One region of the Planococcus sp. TJ-302 genome, then DNA from elsewhere that is predicted to be linked to it. Evidence: riboswitches for the same ligand, from Rfam matches in the RefSeq annotation. Region 1 holds a riboswitch; the other holds the start of a gene.

Region 1 (8,062 bases):
AAAGCGGCTGAGCTGGACGTCCGCCTCGAACCATTTCGCGATGGTGTCGCCGATACCGGCGACAAGCATCGGAACCGGTGCATCAATCAATACTTGGGGTTCGACCAAAAGCAGGTCGACGCTTCCTGGGAAAACCGTGTAATGGGTCATTGCCCCTTCGTCTGTGTAGATAACGCTGAGCGGGGTCCACGGTGCGCAATTCGATGCGAGTGTCGGAATCAGCACCAACGAGATGCCGTTTTCATGAGCGACGCCTTTCGCGATATCCAGGACTTTGCCGCCGCCGGCTCCGATGATCGCATCGGCTCCTAATGACTTAGCGAGGCCTGCAACCCGGTCGATTTCTGCAAGCGAACTTTCTCCCTGGTAAATTTCAAATGCAGCTTCAACTCCATCCAGTTCCGGAAAGAAGGGACGCAGCGCTTGCCAGGATTTTGTGCCAGTCAGGATCAGCACTTTTTTAATGTTTCGTCTCATCAACTTATCTTCGAGTCCGTCGAGCACACCGGGATTGCAGATATATTCAGCCGGTGCACCTTTTACAATGATTCCTTCCATTCTTGTCCCCTCCTTGATTAGCGAGATTCCATCCATTCCGGTTTGCCGAAGCCTTCGAAATCGGAATCGATCAAAGCTTCAAATTCCGGAGACTCCACAATTTCCACTAAATCTTTGGCTAATTGCGTGTCTTTGTTTTCCGTCTTGACCGCCACTAAGTTACGGTATTGGTCCGGCATGTCTTCAAGAACAAGCGCATCCTGCAGGTCCATTTCAGCCGCCAGCGCAAAGTTTCCTGGCACAGCTGCCAAGTCCGAGCTTTCAACAGCACGCGGCAAGCCGCCTGCTTCGATTGGCTGGAACACAAGGTTTTTCGTATTTTCATCGATGTCTTTTTCAGAAACCGTCAATTCTTCAGCTGCCGGATCGAGTGTGATCAAGCCGTGGTCCTGCAACACCAAGAACGTCCGCGCAGCGTTGACCGGATCGTTCGGAATAGCGATAGTTGCGCCGTCTTTGATTTCTTCGATTGACTTAAAGATGTTGGAATAAATGCCCATTGGCGCTGTTGGCACGGTGATCAAACCGGTCAGGTCCATGCCGTTTTCTGTCGAGAAGTTTTCCAGGTAAATCGAGTGCTGGAACAAGTTGGCGTCGAGGTCGCCATTATCCAAGGCGTTATTCGGCTGAATGTAATCGCTGAATTCAACAATTTCCACTTCGTAGCCTTTTTCTTCAAGAGCTGGTTTGAATGCCTCGTTCAGCATGTCGCTATAAGGGCCGGCCGTTCCGCCGAGTTTGATGGATTTGCTGTCGGTGTTCGATTCTTCACCACCACCGCCGCATGCGGCGAGCAAGGCAAGCAGGATGAGCAGGATAGCTGGTAAGATGAATTTTTTCATGTGAGTTTCTCTCCTTTTATTATCGTTTGTCTATTGCTTTGGATGTCCAGTCTCCAAGTTGCTGAAGAATTTGGACGAGAACGATCAAGATGACGACGGTGACGATCATGATGGTATTGTCGTAGCGGTAATAACCGAAGCGGATCGCCAAATCGCCGATGCCGCCACCGCCTACGACTCCCGCCATAGCGGAGTAGGCAACCAAAGAGATGATTGTGATCGTGACGCCTTGGATGATGCCCGGCTTCGCTTCCGGCAACAGCACATCTTTGATGATCATCCACGGCGTAGCGCCGACCGCAACAGCGGCTTCAATGACCCCTTTATCGATTTCGCGCAGCGACGTTTCGACGATGCGGGCGAAAAATGGGATGGCTGCGACTGATAGCGATACGCTTGCTGCCGCTGGCCCGATGGTCGAGTCCACCAATAGCTTGGTCAACGGAATCAAAGCAACGAGCAGAATGATGAACGGAATCGACCGCACCATATTGACGGTAAATCCGAGAATCGATTTGATCACCCGGTTTTCCAGAAACAGCCCTTTGTCGGTGACAAACAACACGATGCCGAGCGGCAATCCGACGACAATGGCAATCGCGAGCGACACGCCGATCATGTATAAGGTTTCGCCGAATGCTTTTGAAATATCCGGCCATAATTCGATCATATGCTGAAAATCAAAGCCCATTTTTAATCACCTCCACTTTTGCGCCACGGCCTTCCATATAGGTGATGGCCCTCCTGATATTTTCCGGCTGCCCTTGGATTTCCATCAAGAACAAACCGAGCGGCTTTTCCTGTATATATTCGATGGTACCGTGGAGAAAGTTTCCTTTGACATCAAAATGCTGGACGGTATCGGTGATGACGCCTTCTCCGGCCACCGCTCCCTTGAACTGCACTTTGATGATGCTTCCTGTACACGCATCAAGAATCGGCTGCGGCACATCAAACGACACGACAGAAGAAATGAATTCCTTCGTTAAATCGGTTTTGGGATCCGAAAAGATGTCGTAGACTTCTCCTTCTTCGATGACCCTGCCGTCCTGCATGACCGCCATCCGATCGCAGATTTCTTTGACGACGTTCATTTCATGGGTGATGAGGACAATCGTGATGTTCAGTTCCCGGTTTATCTTTTTCAACAGCCGCAGGATCGACAGCGTGGTATTCGGGTCAAGCGCGGATGTGGCTTCGTCGCAAAGCAGGACCGACGGGTTGTTCGCCAACGCCCGTGCAATGCCGACGCGCTGCTTTTGCCCGCCGCTCAGCTGTGCGGGATAGACGTCTTTCTTATCCGCCAATCCGACCATGTCCAGCAATTCGTCGACCCGTTTCGCCGACTCTTCTTTTGGCCGCTTGGCCGCTTTCAGCGCAAACGCGACGTTTTCGCCGACCGTCTTTTGGCTGATCAAATAGAAATGCTGAAAGATCATGCCGATTTTCAGCCGTGCCTGCCGAAGCTTTTCGCCGCGAAGGTGGGTCAGGTTCAAGCCGTCCACTTCAATTTCGCCGCTTGTCGGCTGTTCCAATAAATTCATGCAGCGCAGCAGCGAACTTTTCCCCGCTCCCGAGTAGCCGACGATGCCGAAAATTTCGCCTTCGTTAATGGTCAGCGTGACGTTGTCTACGCCGGTCACCAGACCTCTTTTCGTTTTATAGTCTTTTGATAGGTTTTGTATGCTGATCATGATGGTCCTCCTCTTTCCTACCAATAAAAAAATGCCTCTTTCATATAGAAAGAGGCACCGTAAATGGAATTGGTTTATCTTTCAGAATGAAATCATTCTGCAGGATTTAGCACCTTCCCAGCTCGTGCTGGGGGTTGCTGGACGTCTTCGGGCCTGTCCCTCGGTCTCTCTTGATAATGTTCCATATGAAGTTGTGTATTGGCTTGGATTTAATAGTATAGGACATCCTAAATGCTGTCAAACCTTTTTTTGAAAGTAATTGCTGTTTTCGAAATTGTTAGACCAGCTTCAGAAGGCGAATTTATTTCGTATTTTTTATTTTGATTGTGAGAATGGGTATGCTCGCTCCCCCTCCTTTCCTACCCCCACTATCAATTTGGATCCCAGCTCCAAAAAGCTTGGAACTATTCATTTACCCCTTCCATCTCTATTGTAGAAAATCCAATATTTAGTTCAGCTGTTGCTTCCCTAACAAGTTGTTCAATGGTTCGGGCATCTTCAAGTCCGTCCCTTTTTGCATAGAGGTGGACGTTCATTGCGTTCTCTTCTCCGTCAATTGACCAAATGCGCAATTGCTGAACCGATTGGTCTCCAGGTATTTTTTCTAATTCCAACCGGACGCTTTTCAAATCGATATTTTCGTATACGCCTTCAAGGAAACATGTCATTCATTGATAACTAGCCAAATGGCTCCATTATATTTCAATGCGTGTATCCGACTATCAAACTAACGGAATTCGCCAGATTTAGTTTTGAATTCCGTCAACTTTTTTATCAAAAGATTTCCAAAACCAAAGTCAAAAAAAAAACAGCATGCTTTAGTTAAAAGCACGCCGTTTTCACTATTATTGTAGATAATTCATTGGATTTACCGCATTAGAACGCGATCCGTTCCATGAACCAATATGAATTTCAAAATGTAGATGCGGACCGGTCGAGCGTCCTGTCGAACCAAGCAAACCGACCGTTTGGCCTTGTGAAACGGCTTGGCCAGCTGATACGCTAATCGCGTTCATGTGAGCGTAAACAGTCGCATAGGATTGGCCATTGATCGAATGGGTAAGAATGACGACATTTCCGTATCCACCCATCACGCCGGCAAAAGAAACATAACCGGACGCTGACGCAGAAATCGGTGTGCCGGTAGCATTTGCTATATCTTGCCCTAAATGCGATTCAGCACCTTCTCCGATATCCCGTCCACCGTAGCCGGATGAGTATCGGCCAGCAACCGGTCTGATAAACATTGCTCCAGAAGAAGGAGCAACTGCGGCTGCAGGGATTGGGCTTACAGAAGGACTTTCTGTTATCGCTGCCGGAACAGCTGAAGCCTTGGAACTGCTGGCAGCTTCCCGAGCCTCTGCAGCGCGTGCTTCTTCAGCAGCGGCCTGTGCTAACGCCTCTTCTTCTGCCGATTGAGCGAGTGCCTCTGCTTCATCTTTTGCTGTGGCTTGAGCGCGCGCTTCTTCAGCTGCTTGTGCTCGTGCTTCTGCAACAGCTTGTGCTCGTGCTTCTGCAACAGCCTGTGCTCGTGCCTCTGCCGCCGCAGCTTGTGCCCGTGCTTCTGCAGCAGCTTTTTCAGCTGCTATTTTTCGAAGACGTTCTTCTTCCGCTTTTCTTGCAATTTCAGCCAAGCGGGCTTGCTCATCAGCGATTTGTTTTTCCAAGTCTTCGCTGATTTCGATTACTTCACTGAATTTAATCTCTAGGCTGCCTTTTTCTGTCGCTAACCTTTGTTGTTCGGCTTCCAGCTCATTTACCAGGCCGGCTTGCTCTTTTTTCTGTCCATCAAACGAAGCTTTTAACCCGACCAGTTCCGAACGGCGTGTTTCCTGGTCATTAAGCTTGCTTTCAACTTGCGTTTTTTGTTCGGCCAATGCTTTTTTGTCATCCGCCTGATTTTGCATAATCTCACGATCCGCTTCAATCAGCGCGTTGACTGCAGAAAAACGGTCAATGAAATCAACGAAACTATTGGCGCCAAGCAGGACGTCGAGATATTCGACCGATCCCCCGCTTAATTGGATGGCACGAGCCCGTTCCTTAAGCAGTCCTGTACGCTCCGCAATCTTTTGTTCAAGTTCTTCAATCGATTTTCTCAATTCATCGATTTCGGATTTTGTCCCTTTGATTTCGGATTGCACCTGATTGATCTTTGCTTCTGTTTCGGTAATTTGGGTATTCAAATCTGCTATTTTCGCCGCAAGCTGCTCCAATTTCGTAGCATTCTGATTGAGTTGCCCCTCTTTTTCATTGATGCCCGAATTTAGTTCGCTTTGCTGTTGCTGGGCTTCTTGTTTTTTCTCTTCTAATTTATCCAGGTTATCTGCATTAGCCGTTGGGACTAAAATGGATATGGCTAATATTGAAGATAAACTGGTCATCATCCATTTCGAAATCAAGTATTTTTTCCCCTTCCGATATCTTTCTGATATTGCTATATATGATTGATAATAATGTAAGAAAGTATTTTCTATGTGTAGAAATCTATTAATTGGCTTAGAAATAATCTTATGTAAGAGTTTACTTCTCAAACCTCTAACCCACTTAGTATATCAGTTAAACCTCTACCACTGATTACAGCCATATTTCAATTTCTTCTATTTGTGAAATATTTCTGTATTATTTTAACTATTCTAATTATTGAAGAAAGATAGCGTAAAGGGATAATAGCTTCCTAGGAGGTAATCTAATGGATAATACTTGGAACAAAACTATTTATAAATTATAGTGGCCTGTTTATGATGTGATTTTTAAAGTTGAATATTTTTTAGAAGCGCGCAAAAATGTAACTTTTTAAGTCCGTATGAATAGGCAATCCACTCAACTTCCCAATAAAAATACACCCTTATTCGTTAGATGGTCGTCTAACAATAAAGGTGTATTTTAGATGCAGAGATAGGGGCACATGTTTTTTTGCCGCGGGCGTCACCGCTGTTTTGCTTCATATCGAGAAATCTCTTAGCGGAGGCGCGTCAAGGGACTAGGCAAGGAGATGGCCAAATGCAATTTGGACCATTTCCTTTGCTTCGAAGCTAGCGCAGCGATGCAACGCTTTTTCATGTCCCGAAGCTAGCGTAGCCGGGACAGAAACAATCGTCTTTGCTCTGCCCAAAGCGCCCAAAGCGGTTTATCAATATCAACATATTTTGTTCAACTTATAACCGCTAAAATATTCCCTTTAGTTAGTCAGCCCATTCAAAATAGTGTCGATATTCCATTCCATCATTTTGATATACGTATCGCCTTCTTCTCCTGGTTTCCCAATCGAATCGGTGAATACTTTCCCTTTGATTTCCATCCCGGTTTCTCTTGAGACCGCTTCCATGCTGCGAGGGTCGATACTGGTTTCTAAAAATAAGCCTTCGATATTCTGTTCTTCAATAAGGTCCACTATATGCGTAATCTGCTTGGGTGTTCCTTGATTTTCCTGATTGATTTCCCAAATATATTCTGCTTGGAAATCATACGCTTGGCTGAAATATTTAAATGCGCCTTCGCTCGTTACAAAAGTACGTTGCTCTTCTGGAATTTCGCTATACCGTTCAATGGCATTTTGATGAAGCGCTTCTAACTCGCCAATATAGGCTTCCGCATTTTGCTCGTATTCTTCCGCATGTTCCGGATCGATCTTAATGAATGCGTCCCTTGCATTTTCTGCGTATTTAATGCCATTTTGCACATCAAGCCAGGCATGAGGATCTTCTTCGCCTTCTTTGCCTTCAGTCGTCAAAAACATTGGCTCGACCCCTTTGCTTAGTGCAAATACGGGTGCATCCTCTCCTGTTTTGCCAGCAGTGTCCAGGAGTTTTTCAAACCAGGAATTCCCTGCTTCAAGATTCAAGCCGTTATAGAAGACGGCATCGGCATCGGTTGTTTTTTGTACATCCCTTGGCAGCGGATCGTATTCATGCGGATTGGATCCGACCGGAGCCAAGCTATGAATCTCCACCCGGTCTCCTCCTACATTTCGGACAATATCGTAAATAATGGAGTAGGTGGTGACTACCTGTATGGTATTTTCATTTTCGCTTGCCGCGTTGTTTTGGTATGGATCGCTTCCACACCCTCCCAAAGCAAGAAGCAATAAAAGACTAATAACTAAAAACTGCTTATGATTTCTCATCGGTATGCTCCCCTTTTGTAAATTTTAAGTCATCAACTTGTTCTGTTTTTTCTTGGCACTCAGTTCTCTCCAAATCACCCCTTGTTTAGGAGAAAACAGGAAAGCCAAAAAGAATAGCGCTGTTGCTGCAAGTACAATCGTAGCGCCTGACGCCAAATTATAAGTGAAGCTGAAATACAGGCCGATGACAGAAGCACTTGCTCCTATGGCAGCTGAGAGAAAAATCATCACCGATAACCGATCTGTCAGCAGATAAGCAGTTGCCGCCGGCGTAATGAGCATGGCTACGACCAGTACAATACCAACTGTCTGCAAAGAAGCGACTGTCACCATCGTCAGCAGCGTCATTAAGAAATAATGGATGAGCCTCACTGGAAGCCCGTAAACTTCTGCCATTGTCGGATCAAAAGATGTGACAAGAAGCTCTTTGTAAAAAAGATAAACCGCGGCTAATACAAGCACTCCGGTACCGAGCGTGATCCACATATCCGATGGCCGGACTGCCAATACATTGCCAAACAAAATATGATACAAATCCGTGCTGCTTTCGAGTACTGTAATCAGGATAACGCCTAAAGCGAATGCAGCTGTAAACATGATGCCGATTGATGTATCTTGTTTGATGCGGCTGTTTTGGCTGACAAAGCCGATTCCGATTGCGGTTAAAACCCCTGTGAACACAGCACCAAAGAAGAAATTAATGCCCAGTGCATAGGCGATGGCCACTCCCGGCAACACCGCATGTGAAATCGCATCTCCCATCAATGCCATGCCGCGTAAAATGATAAAGCAGCCGATGACGCCGCAAATGACGCCGACCATGATAGAAGTCATTAACGCCT
Region 2 (8,062 bases), on a different contig from region 1:
GCCGGAAGAAATGGATAAGTCGAATGTCGATGCCGGTGCCGCTACATAAAACGGAATGCCGTACGCATCAGCGAGCAGCGCTAAATTCAAAGTGCCGATTTTGTTCGCGGTGTCGCCGTTCGCAGCAATGCGGTCGGCTCCGACAATGATCGCTTCAATATTTTTTGCACCAATCGTGTGGGCGGCCATGCTGTCAGTGATCAGCGTAACGTCGACGCCCGATTGCTGCAGCTCCCACACCGTCAGCCGGGACCCTTGAAAAACCGGACGCGTTTCACAAGCATAAACTTCAAATTGCCGTCCTAGTTCGCTGCCCAGATGAAACGGCGCCAACGCTGTGCCGTATTTTGCAGTAGCGATTGACCCGGCGTTGCAAATCGTCATGACGCGCGTTTTGCCTTCCAATAAAGACAGGCCGTATTCGCCGATTTTCCGGCCTGCCGCTTCGTCTTCTTCATGGATGCGCACCGCTTCTTCAAGCAACAGCACTTTTCCTTGCTCGACGGTTGCAGCACCTTTCACTTTTGCCGTCAGCCGCTTTAGCGCCCATACCAGATTGACCGCTGTCGGGCGCGAGCTGCCCAAATGCGCCGCGTCTTTTTCAACCAAATGGAAAAAAGTTTGGAGTTCATCCGTGTCGTGGCGGACTGCAGCTAGCGCCAATCCATACGCAGCCGCTATACCGATTGCCGGCGCGCCGCGTACTTTCAGCGTCAAAATTGCTTCATAGACGTCTTCCAAGGTTTCCAGCGCCACGTACTCGATCACATGAGGCAGTTTCTGCTGGTCCAAAATCGTCAGCTTGCCGTCTTTCCAGGAAATTGATAACGGGATCGCCATTATTCCGCCTCCCCGATTAACGCTGTTACTTCGTAGATGCTTTTCACTTCAGCACGCTGCAAAATCAGCTTTTCGCCAAACTGCAATGCCCTTTTTTTCAATTCAATACGGCGGCCAGTGTCCTCGATGCCGTCGAGGTCTTTAACATGCGCCAGGCCGATTGTCCGGCGGATCAGTTCACAACCCGCAAAGCCCAGTGCATCCCGGAAAATCTTCTCGATGATGAATTCGCGATAGCCTTCCGTTCCTTGATAAGCTTCAATGCCTTTGTTTTCCCAAAGGGCCGTGAATCTTGCTTCAAACGTTTCCCACGTGCGTTCAATATGCGAATGGATCACTGTGCGCTGGTCTCCGCTGCGCGTCAGTGATTGGAAAATCAAATTTGCGAGAAACAAGCCGACATCAAAGCCGATCGGCCCGTAATAAGCGAATTCCGGATCGATAACCTTCGTTTCGCTGTCGCTGGCGAAGATGCTGCCGGTATGGAGATCGCCGTGCAGCAGCGCTTCCGCTTCAGTCAAAAAACTAAACTTCAACTTCGCCGCTTCCAACTGAAGCGCTTTGTTAGCCCATCGCGCTTCCACAGCCTCTTTCAGCTCCGGCTCGAAATCATTGGTTTCATTATCAAAAAACGGGTCTGTAAAAATCAGGTCTTCGGTAATCTTGCACAGCTCCGGATTCGAGAAAGCCGCAGCGAGCTTTTTCTTTTCAAATGGATGAAGCGCAAAATCCGATGTCTGGAACAAGGTGCGCGCCAAGTATTCGCCGATATCCGTCGACAGCTGCGGATACGCCTTTCCGGCAATCAAGCCTTCGCGGGCAATCGTCAAATGCGATAAATCTTCCATGACCGTCAAAGCCAATACCGCATCCGTGGCATAAACAGCCGGCACCAGATTCGGCACGAATTCACCGTGTTTCCGAAGGGCATCTGCCTCGATCTGTGCGCGCTGCAACGTCAGCGGCCAGCTTTCGCCGACGACTTTCGCATACGGCAGCGCCTGTTTCAAAATAACGCTCTTGCCGCTTTCCTGATCCGTCACGCGGAATACGTAATTCAAGTTGCCATCGCCGATTTCGTCGCATTGCAATGCCGCGCCAGCCGGGAATGGATAATGCGTTCTCGCAAGCTCAATGGCGGACTCTACTGTCAATTCTTCGTATTGTTTAGCTGCTGTTGCCATATGTCATCTACCTTTCGAATGCAAAATAAAAAGCCTCTTTCCCAAAAGAAAGAGGCTCAGAAATATAGATTCCATGCCTCTTATCTTTCAGAAATGTACATTTCTGATGGAATTAGCACCGTGCCTTGCGGGATTTTCATCCCGGCGCTGAAGCGCCCCTTCTCACGAAGGTATTACGGTCGGTTGCTGGGCGTCATAGGGCCAATTTCCCTCTGCCTGCTCTTGATAAGAGTTTTTAATGCGTATGTGTATGCTGTTTGAAAAGAATCCTATCATGGTTCAGAATTGAGTGTCAATAACTTTTTTCAATATTCCTTTTCATTTCGCTTCAGGCGGACGCTTACCGCGGGGTGGGCATGGAGCCTCCATTGACCCACTGATCCCGCAGGAAAGGCTAGGCTAGGCCTAGCCTTTGCGACGAAGCTAGCGCAGCGATGCAGGAGCAGTATGTTTGCCCTCGCCGCCTTACGCTGCATTCAAAGATATATTTTAATACAGAATCATTTCTTTTAACGAAGAACATGAAAGACACACTTTCTGAAGTTGCTTTCGATTCTCGAGATATGGAGCAAAACAGCGGAGAAAACCTTACTGCTCCTGTCTCTGCATCGCTGCGCTAGCTTCGAGACATTAAAGTGCGTTGCAGTGCTGCGCACTTCGTCGCAAAGGCATTGCCCCAATGCTTGGGTCCATGCCTTCGCAGCTGTTTTGCGGAATATCGGTCGAATATTCAGACTGCCTCTCATCCACAATTTACAGATAATTATTGACAGAAAGTTTTAATCGTGGAATAATCAGAATTACTTTGTATATCGAAACCAATTGAATACGCATTCTTATTCAGAGCAGGTGGAGGGACAAGCCCTATGACACCCGGCAACCGGTCCAGCAATGGACACGGTGCTAATTCTTGCAGCCCGTTTGACAGGCTGAGAAATAAGAAGTTGTTAAGCCCATTAACCTCTTCTTGTTTGAAGAGGTTTTTTTATGTTTTCAATCAATGTAAACGGAGTGTGGATAATTTGAGCAGATTGACAGCTACTTACCAGCTTTACGGAAAACCCGGCTCTTTCAAGAAAAAGGCGGAAGGCATCGCGCTTGGCTTGACGATCGGCTCGTGGACCGATTTGCCGTTGCTTGAGCAGGAGCAATTAAAACAGCATAAAGGCGAGGTGGTCTCGGTCACCGAGTTTGATGATGCACCGCATCCGCTGAAACCGGGACTGATTCGCGCCGAAGCGCAAATCTCTTATCCGAGCGCAAATTTCTCGCCGGACCTGCCCGCCATCCTGACGACGGTGTTTGGAAAGTTGTCGCTCGACGGCGAAGTGAAGCTGCTTGATTTGGCGTTCGACGATGAACTGCTTGGGCATTTCCCCGGGCCGCATTTCGGTATCGAAGGCGTCCGCAGTTTGATCGGCGTCCATGACCGCCCGCTTGTTATGAGTATTTTCAAAGGTGTGATCGGCCGGGACTTGGAATTTTTGAAAGCCCAGCTCCGCCAGCAGGCGCTTGGCGGCGTCGATCTTGTGAAAGACGACGAAATCCTTTTTGACAATCCGTTGACGCCATTTGAGCAGCGGATTACTGCTGGCAAAAGCGTGCTGCAGAGCGTATTCGAAGAAACGGGCCACCGCACTTTGTATGCCGTGAACCTTTCAGGGCGCACATCTACACTTCGCGACAAAGCGAAAAAAGCGCGAGAACTGGGGGCTGACGCGTTGCTCTTCAATGTCCACGCTTATGGGCTCGACGTTCTGCAGGAATTGGCGGAAGACACGGACATTCAGCTTCCATTGATGGCCCATCCGGCATTCAGCGGGGCGTTCACTTCTTCTCCGACTTACGGATTAGCGACAGCGCTCGCACTCGGCAAATTGACGCGCATTGCCGGAGCGGACTTCTCGTTGTTCCCCTCCCCTTACGGCAGTGTTGCACTTGAAAAAAGCCAGGCCTTGGCGCTTGGCGAAGAGCTTGTGAAAGCAAGCGCGTTGAAACGCTCTTTCCCGGTGCCTTCAGCTGGCATTCATCCCGGCCTCGTGCCGCAGCTGTTCGAAGATTTCGGTATTGACAGCATCATTAACGCAGGCGGCGGCGTCCACGGCCATCCGGACGGCGCGGCAGGCGGCGGCAAAGCATTCCGCCAGGCAATTGACGCCGTGCTTAACGAACATTCACTTGCCGAAGCAGCAAAACAAAATCATGAATTAAAAACAGCATTGGATATATGGGGGTAACAACCATGAATAAAACGGTCATCTTCTGTGATTTTGACGGCACCATCACCAATTCAGACAACATCATCGCCATCCTCCAGCATTTTGATCCGCCGGGATGGAATCCGATAAAAGACCAAATCCTGTCTCAGGAAATATCCATCCGCGACGGCGTTGCGCAAATGTTCTCGCTGCTGCCTGCAGCAAAAAAAAATGAAATTATCAAGTTTGTCTTGGAACAGGCGCAAATCCGTGAAGGTTTCGCCGATTTTGTCGCCTATACACGCGAACGCGAAATTCCTCTTTATGTCGTCAGCGGCGGCATCGACTTTTTTGTCCATCCGCTCATTAAACCGTTTGGCCCTTTTTCCGGCGTTTATTGCAACGAAGCGGATTTCTCGGGCGAGTCGATCCGCCTTGAATTTCCACATGGCTGCGACGAACAATGCCCGAGCCAGGGCTGCGGCTGCTGCAAGCCCTCGATCATTCGCCAATTGCTCGAGGACGGCGCACAAAGCATCGTCATCGGTGATTCCATCAGTGATTTAGAAGCGGCGAAGCAAGCCGATTTCGTCATCGCGCGCGACTATCTTGTTGGGAAATGCGAAGAGCTTGACCTGCCGTACAAGCCATTTGAAAACTTCCATGACGTCATGTCGATCATCGATGAAAAACTGGGGGTGAAGTCATGACCGCATTCCTGGAAAGATGGCAGGAACTCGCAGACATCAAAGACGAATTGGCATTGCGCGATTGGTTTATGGGAACGAGCGGAAACCTGGCAATTAAAGTTCAGGACGCGCCGCTGGAATTTCTCGTGACAGCGAGCGGCAAAGACAAGCGTAAACGCACATCCGAGGATTTCCTGCTGGTGAATGCGGACGGCAAAGCGGTGGAAGAAACGCCGCTGAAGCCTTCAGCTGAAACGTTGCTGCATTGTGCAGTCTATGCCAAGACCGGTGCGGGCTGCAGCCTGCACATCCATACGGTTGCCAATAACGTCATTTCCGAAATTTACGGCGACCGGGGCAAGATCAACTTTCAAGGCCTCGAGCTTATCAAGGCATTTGGTTTATGGGAAGAAGACGCCGTTCTGACGATTCCCATCATTCCAAACCATGCCCACATCCCCGACCTAACGGAAGAGTTTGAAAAACACCTTTCTGCTGACAGCGGTGCAGTGTTGATCCGCAACCACGGCATCACGGTGTGGGGCAAAAATCCATTTGAAGCTAAGAAACTATTGGAAGCAAGCGAGTTCTTGTTTCAATACCAGCTCGCTTTATATCAAATACAATCCCATTAAGAGAGGAAGATTAACATGGCAATCATCAAAATCCAAGGCACAAACGAAACAATCGAAGCGCAGAATGAAGTAGCAGCATTTCTAGAGCAACAGGAAGTCGTCTACGAACATTGGGACATTGAAAAATTACCGGAGCATTTGCGTGAGAAGTTCGACCTCAGCGACGCTGAAAAAGAAGAAATCTTAGCGGCATTCAAAGCCGAAATCAATGACATCTCCGAGCGCCGCGGCTACCAGGCATCGGACATCATCTCTCTTTCCGATTCCAATCCGAAGCTGGACGAGCTATTGAAAAACTTCCAGCGCAAGCACATCCACACAGACGATGAAGTCCGCTATATCGTCAGCGGCCACGGCGTCTTTATCATCCAAGGCAAAGATGAGCGCTTTTTTGAAGTCCATTTGACGCCTGGCGACTTAATCTCCGTCCCTGAAAACATCACGCATTACTTCACATTGGCCGACGACCGCAAAGTTGTCGCAGTGCGCATCTTCGTCACTACTGAAGGCTGGGTTCCTGTTTACCAAGAAGAAGGCGTACAATCTTAATAAAAATCCTAGAACCGGCAATTGCGCCGGTTCTTTTTTATTGTGCTTCTTTCCTTAACTTATTCCGTCCTATCCATAACCCATAAAAGTTGAACAAGAGAATATTTATAATCGATATTCCGCAAAACAGCTACGCTTGTCGCGGGCGTCTCTGTGTTTTGCTCCATATCAAGAGATATCTTAGCGGAGGCGCGTCAAGGGGCTAGGCGAAGCTAGGAGACGAGTGTTCTTCTCGTCTCCTAGCGAGAGCCAAGGAGGTGCCGAGCACTTCCGGCAACACCTTTGCGACGAGCTTGCGCAGGAGCAATAATCTTTGCTCTGCCCAAAGCGACCGGAGCGATTTTTAATATGATACTTCTTTAATTCAACTTATATAATTTGATTTTAATAATCAAAAAAGTTTCGAAACTGAGGCATTACTCTTTAAACCTACTAAACAACTTGGTATAATAATCAATAATCAAAGGAGGCTTCTGTATGTCTATTCCAAAACCGCTTGTGCAATCCAACCAAGTATTTATCGTCCTCACTGTCATCCTTGCCCTTATTTTCCATAAAGCGATCTTATTGCTACCATTCTTAGTCGGCGTTTATACATTAATCACCAAGAAGAATCCTGTCATCCAGTTCAATAAACGATTTCTGAAAAAACCTGCGAACCAGTATGTCCAGGAAGATCGCGATCAGCAGATTTTCAATCAATGGATTGCCACAATCTGTTTAGGGTTGTCCCTGCTCTTGTTTGCGCTCGGTGCAACAACGGCTGGCTACGTGTTCAGCATCATGGTGCTGATCGCTTCAGGAGTGGCGCTGATGGGCTATTGCATCGGCTGCACCATCCGCTACCGCTATATGATGTGGAAGCACAATAAAACAAAAATCCAGTATTAAACCGAAAGCGGATGCTTTCGGTTTTTTTGTTTTATTTAATTTGGCCGTTGCCGCGGATCAGGTATTTTGTCGAAGTCAACGCCGGCAAGCCCATTGGGCCGCGTGCATGCAGTTTTTGCGTGCTGATGCCTATTTCTGCTCCGAATCCGAATTCAAAGCCGTCCGTAAAACGGGTCGACGCATTGTGGTAGACAGCAGCCGCGTCCACTCGATTGAAGAATTCCAAAATGCTTTCATTTGTCTCCGAGATAATGGACTCTGAATGCTTTGTGCCATAAGTGTTGATGTGGTCAATTGCCTGTCCGGTTGTGTCGACAACTTTCAGAGCTACTTCGAGCCCCAGGTATTCCGTCGCCCAATCACTTTCGGTCGCAGCGCATACACCGTCCCATTGCCGGGCCGCTTCGTCTCCGTGGATTTCCACGCCTTGCTGCTGGAACGCTTCTATCAGCTGCCCAAGGTGCTTATCTGCCCAGGCTTGGTGGACCAGAACCGTTTCGCAGGAATTGCACACGGACGGGCGCTGGACTTTCGCATTGAGCGCAATCCCAAGCGCCATGTCGACATTCGCCGTCTCATCAATATAGACGTGGCAATTGCCTGCGCCCGTTTCAAGCACCGGCACGGTGGCGTTCGCGACGACGGTCTGGATCAGCTTGGCTCCGCCTCTCGGAATCAGCACGTCCAAATAATCGTTTAGCTTGAACATCTGCGCCGCCGTCTCTCTGCTGGTGTCTTCGATTAATTGAACGGCATCGACTGGCAGCGGGCTTTTTTGGAGCGCATGGTGGATTACTTTGACAAGCGCTTTATTGGAATGGATGGCTGTCGAACTGCCGCGCAGCACGACTGCGTTGCCTGTTTTCAAGCACAAGCTGGAAGCATCGACCGTGACGTTCGGGCGCGCTTCGTAAATCATGCCTACAACGCCGAGCGGCACACGGATTTTTTCCATCTGCAGGCCATTCGGGCGCTCCCATTGCTCGAGCACTTCACCGACGGGATCCTCAAGCTCTGCTACTTGAAGCAATGCCGAAGCAATTTCCGCTAGCCTGCTTTCATCCAATTTTAAGCGG

Evidence for each region. Region 1 has a riboswitch for S-adenosylmethionine ahead of AC4EHB_RS12185 (methionine ABC transporter ATP-binding protein). Riboswitches for the same ligand answer to the same signal wherever they lie in the genome.
Region 2: it holds a riboswitch for S-adenosylmethionine, as region 1 does, so the genes downstream of both, AC4EHB_RS10435 (2,3-diketo-5-methylthiopentyl-1-phosphate enolase) here and AC4EHB_RS12185 (methionine ABC transporter ATP-binding protein) in region 1, are expected to answer to the same signal.

The regions. Positions count from the first base shown of each region.
Region 1 is NZ_JBZDOI010000002.1:253,332-261,393, forward strand. It holds gene AC4EHB_RS12170 (iron-containing alcohol dehydrogenase family protein) at 1-558, opposite strand, end outside; gene AC4EHB_RS12175 (MetQ/NlpA family ABC transporter substrate-binding protein) at 576-1,400, opposite strand; gene AC4EHB_RS12180 (methionine ABC transporter permease) at 1,420-2,091, opposite strand; gene AC4EHB_RS12185 (methionine ABC transporter ATP-binding protein) at 2,081-3,094, opposite strand; SAM riboswitch class I at 3,166-3,274, opposite strand; gene AC4EHB_RS12190 (cation transporter dimerization domain-containing protein) at 3,499-3,762, opposite strand; gene AC4EHB_RS12195 (murein hydrolase activator EnvC family protein) at 3,940-5,481, opposite strand; gene AC4EHB_RS12200 (metal ABC transporter substrate-binding protein) at 6,276-7,220, opposite strand; gene AC4EHB_RS12205 (metal ABC transporter permease) at 7,245-8,062, opposite strand, start outside.
Region 2 is NZ_JBZDOI010000001.1:2,144,465-2,152,526, forward strand. It holds gene mtnA (S-methyl-5-thioribose-1-phosphate isomerase) at 1-840, opposite strand, end outside; gene mtnK (S-methyl-5-thioribose kinase) at 840-2,024, opposite strand; SAM riboswitch class I at 2,102-2,256, opposite strand; SAM riboswitch class I at 2,858-2,967, shown strand; gene AC4EHB_RS10435 (2,3-diketo-5-methylthiopentyl-1-phosphate enolase) at 3,047-4,261, shown strand; gene AC4EHB_RS10440 (2-hydroxy-3-keto-5-methylthiopentenyl-1-phosphate phosphatase) at 4,267-4,932, shown strand; gene AC4EHB_RS10445 (methylthioribulose 1-phosphate dehydratase) at 4,929-5,546, shown strand; gene AC4EHB_RS10450 (1,2-dihydroxy-3-keto-5-methylthiopentene dioxygenase) at 5,562-6,095, shown strand; gene AC4EHB_RS10455 (DUF4395 domain-containing protein) at 6,573-6,986, shown strand; gene AC4EHB_RS10460 (glutamate-5-semialdehyde dehydrogenase) at 7,018-8,062, opposite strand, start outside.